2 regions of the Bradyrhizobium sp. 6(2017) genome follow, and region 1 is predicted to be linked to the other one. Evidence: predicted binding sites of a transcription regulator. Region 1 holds the regulator's gene; the other holds the start of a gene.
What was found. Region 1 encodes HrcA, which represses chaperone genes, less so after heat shock. Its sites were predicted from a motif close to GTTAGCACTCNCNNNNNGNGAGTGCTAAC; they were not measured.
Positions count from the first base shown of each region.

Region 2: a site for HrcA is predicted at 1,076-1,104, ahead of groES (co-chaperone GroES). Genes of this name have one in related genera too.

Region 1 is NZ_CP049289.2:195,425-197,624, forward strand. Features, by position in the region: gene grpE (nucleotide exchange factor GrpE) at 1-141, opposite strand, end outside; gene hrcA (heat-inducible transcriptional repressor HrcA) at 304-1,392, opposite strand; gene rph (ribonuclease PH) at 1,563-2,200, shown strand, end outside.
Region 2 is NZ_CP049289.2:6,314,963-6,317,162, forward strand. Features, by position in the region: gene G6P99_RS29845 (cupin domain-containing protein) at 1-363, opposite strand, end outside; gene G6P99_RS29850 (usg protein) at 477-767, opposite strand; gene groES (co-chaperone GroES) at 1,148-1,462, shown strand; gene groL (chaperonin GroEL) at 1,521-2,200, shown strand, end outside.

The DNA of each region.
Region 1 (2,200 bases):
CGCCTCGGCGAGTTCCTTGGTCAGCGCCTCGACCGATCCCACCTCGGGATCGTCAGGCATGATGTAGGGCTTCGAGACCACGGGCTCACCCGTCGGCGCCGAATTCTCGGTGTTGTCATTGGCCCGGTTCGGATCGGTCATGGCTTGCCTTCTCGAAAACTCGCGTCGGTTCAAATCTTGGGGATTGCTGCCCGGGATATCGTGCTTTGAGCGGCGAAAATCAAGCGCAACATACCGGTTAGGGCCAGCGCACCTCCACTTCGCGTCAAGAAACCCGTCAAATAAAACCGAATTTCGCTCCGATCAGCCGCCCAGCATCTTGCTGACGATGCGCGCGGCATAGTCGACGGTCGGGATCACCCGAGCATAGTTCAGCCGCGTCGGTCCGATCACGCCGAGCACGCCGACGATCCGACCCTGGGCGTCGCCGTATGGCGCGATGATGGTCGAGGAACCCGACAGTGAGAACAGCTTGTTCTCCGAACCGATGAAAATCCGCACGCCCTCGCCGCGTTCGGCGCGGCCGAGCAGATCGATCACGCCGCGCTTGGTCTCGAGATCGTCGAACAGCGACTTGATGCGCTCGAGATCGTCGAGCGCGTGCAGATCCTCGAGCAGATTGGCGTGGCCGCGCACGATCAGCTGGCGATCCTCGTTCGCGCCGCCGGACCAGCTTGCGATGCCGGCCGCGACCACCTTTTGTGTGAGCTGATCGAGCTCGGCGCGGTTTTGCGTCAACGCCGTCTCGAGCTCGAGCCGCGCTTCGGCCAGCGTCCGGCCGCGGATCCGTGCATTGAGGAAATTGGTCGCTTCGGTCAGCGCCGAAGATGGAACGCCCGGCGGCAGCGCCAGCACCCGGTTCTCGACCTGGCCGTCTTCGCCGACCAGCACGACCAGCGCCTTCTCCGGCTCCAGCCGCACGAATTCGATGTGCTTCAGCCGTGCATTCGACTTTTGCGTCAGCACCACCGCCGCGGCGCGAGTCAGCCCCGACAGCTGCGTCAGCGCTTCGCCAAGCGCCGCCTCGACGGATTGCGCACGGCCGACGGCAGCCAGCTGGGTCTGGATCGACTGACGCTCGGCCTCGGTGAGGTCGCCGACCTGCATCAGGGCGTCGACGAAGAAACGCAGGCCGAGTTCGGTCGGCAGCCGGCCCGCCGAGGTGTGCGGCGCATAGATCAGGCCGAGCTGCTCGAGGTCCGACATCACGTTGCGGACCGAGGCCGGCGACAACGGTAATGCGATCAGACGCGAAATGTTGCGCGAGCCGACCGGCTCACCGGTCGCAAGGTAGCTCTCGACGATTTGACGAAAAATATCGCGCGATCGCTCGTTGAGCTGGGCGAGCCCCGCATGCGGTGCGATCAGGCCAATCGGATCGTGATGAGTCACACTCCAGTCCCTCACAATTACTGCCTAATCTGTCGCTCCGGGAGGCCGGTGACAAGCATGCATTCAGCCCCCCGGTACCGGGCCAACCCGGGGCCGAAAACCCTTGCCGCTGCCCGTTCCCCCTCCTACAAGCACGCCCAGCCATATATCTCGGATTTTTGGAGGATTTCATGCGGCCAAGCCGCCGTGCGCCCGATGAACTGCGTCCCGTGTCGCTGGAACGCGGCGTCGTAAAATATGCCGAGGGTTCCTGCATGGTGAAATTCGGCGACACCCATGTGCTGGTGACCGCCACGCTGGAAGAGCGGCTGCCGCCCTGGCTGAAGGGTCAGGGCCGCGGCTGGGTGACCGCCGAATACGGCATGCTGCCGCGCGCCACCCTGGAACGCACCCGCCGCGAGGCCTCCGCCGGCAAGCAGGGCGGCCGCACGGTCGAGATCCAGCGGCTGATCGGCCGCTCGCTGCGCGCGGCCGTCGATCTGGAGGCGCTCGGCGAGCGCCAGATCACGGTCGATTGCGACGTCATCCAGGCCGATGGCGGCACCCGCACCGCTTCGATCACCGGTGCCTGGGTGGCACTGGCCGACTGCATCAACTGGATGAAGACCCGCAACATGCTGAAGACCAACGTGTTGCGCGATAATGTGGCGGCGATCTCCTGCGGCATCTACCAGGGCACGCCGGTGCTCGATCTCGACTATGCCGAGGACTCCGAGGCCGACACCGACGCCAATTTCGTCATGACCGGCGACGGCCGCATCATCGAGGTGCAGGGCACCGCCGAGAAGACGCCGTTCTCGCAGGACGA
Region 2 (2,200 bases), 3.9 Mb from region 1:
CAGCTTCGACACTTCATCGGGATTGCACGGCCCCTGCAGCCGGATGACGTGCGCCTGAGCGAGGCCATGCGAGGCCGCGGCGATGCCGAGGTCGCGGTATTTGGCGTAGGTGCGCAGCCCGTCGGCCTTGAAATCCTCTTCGCGGTGATGGCTGATGGCGACGCGCTGCTTCGGCCGTGCCTTGCTCGCCGCCTTTGTTGCAGTCTTTGTCGCGGTCTTGGGCGCGTTCTTCTTCGCCGCCGGCACGCGGCCCTTGGACTTGATGGTCTTGCGCGCGGACGACTTGGCGCCGGCTCCTAGCCCCGTCCATTTCTTCTTTACCGCGGTCTTGGCTGCGGATCGTGATGCCGTCTTCTTGGCCATTGTTCGCCTCCCGTCTTTTTTCTGACGGTGAGAGGCTAACACAAGTCGCGCAGCGCTGGTGAGCAAAGGCGCAAGCTGCGCCCTGCCCGCAAGGTCCAAGTCCAAGGCCTATGTCAATGCAGCCGGAACACGCCGTCGACGGCGCGCAGTTCAGCCGGCTTGACCAGCTTGGAATGCGCCACCGTCACCGAAAACAGCGGGCCCTCGAGCTTCTCCTGCCAGAAGGCGAGGAAATCCTGCAGCACCGGAAATTTCGGAAACAGATCGTAGTTCTGCCAGACATAGGTTTGCAGCAACGAGCGATGATCCGGCATCCGATAGAGGATTTGCGCCGTCGTCAGCCCGTACCCCAGCAACTGCTTCCGGAAATCGTCGGAAGCAACCCCACCAACTCGCGAGACCATGCCAACCTCCTGTGACGGAGCGCATTCACCTGGCGGCCGGACCCAGCCGGACCACCGGCAATGGATGCGCTCACATGAGAGAAATGTGACGCACGCGACTAACCAATCTCAAGCCCAAATGTTTAATAGGTTGTTGAAATTTCTTGCGTTGGCAGCAGCTTACCGCATCTGCTAATAGCCTCGGCGACCCCGCGGGCCGGCATTAAGGATGCCGAAATGATCGTGGCAGCCGTCATTCGCGAGTGCCAATTTTTCTGCTAGAGGCACTTGCCCGCCGCCCAGGCTTGGCCTATCTCCTGCGCAGCTGGCTTGGCACTCGCCGGGCTGGACTGCTAACACTCCAAAAATCTACAGCATCCACAAAAGTTTAGGAGGACTGCATGAAATTCCGTCCGCTTCACGACCGCGTCGTGGTCAAGCGTATCGACGCCGAAGAGAAGACTGCTGGCGGCATCATCATTCCGGACAGTGCCAAGGAAAAGCCCTCCCAGGGCGAAATCATCGCCGTTGGCCCGGGTGGCCGCGACGAGGCTGGCAAGCTGATCCCGATCGACATCAAGGTCGGCGACCGCGTCCTGTTCGGCAAGTGGTCCGGCACCGAGGTCAAGATCGACGGTGAAGACCTGCTGATCATGAAGGAAAGCGACATCATGGGCGTCCTCGACGTCCCCGCTTCCAAGAAGAAGGCGGCCTAAGCGCCTCCTCTCTCCCCAAGATTCCTCCAGGGTAAAACCATTCCAAGGAAAAATTCAGATGGCAGCTAAAGAAGTCAAATTCGGCGTCGATGCGCGTGACAAGATGCTGCGCGGCGTCGACATCCTCGCCAACGCCGTCAAGGTGACGCTCGGCCCCAAGGGCCGCAACGTCGTGCTCGAGAAGTCGTTCGGCGCTCCCCGCATCACCAAGGACGGCGTCACCGTCGCCAAGGAGATCGAGCTCGAGGACAAGTTCGAGAACATGGGCGCCCAGATGGTGCGCGAAGTCGCCTCCAAGTCCGCTGACGCGGCCGGCGACGGCACCACCACCGCAACCGTGCTCGCGGCTGCGATCGTTCGTGAAGGCGCCAAGTCGGTTGCCGCCGGCATGAACCCGATGGACCTGAAGCGCGGCATCGACCTGGCTGTGGAAGCCGTTGTCGCCGACCTCGTCAAGAACTCCAAGAAGGTCACCTCCAACGAGGAGATCGCTCAGGTCGGCACCATCTCGGCCAACGGCGATGCCGAGATCGGCAAGTTCCTCTCCGACGCCATGAAGAAGGTCGGCAACGAGGGCGTGATCACGGTCGAGGAAGCCAAGTCGCTCGAGACCGAGCTCGACGTCGTCGAGGGCATGCAGTTCGACCGCGGTTACATCTCGCCCTACTTCGTCACCAACGCAGACAAGATGCGCGTTGAGATGGACGATGCCTACATCCTCATCAACGAGAAGAAGCT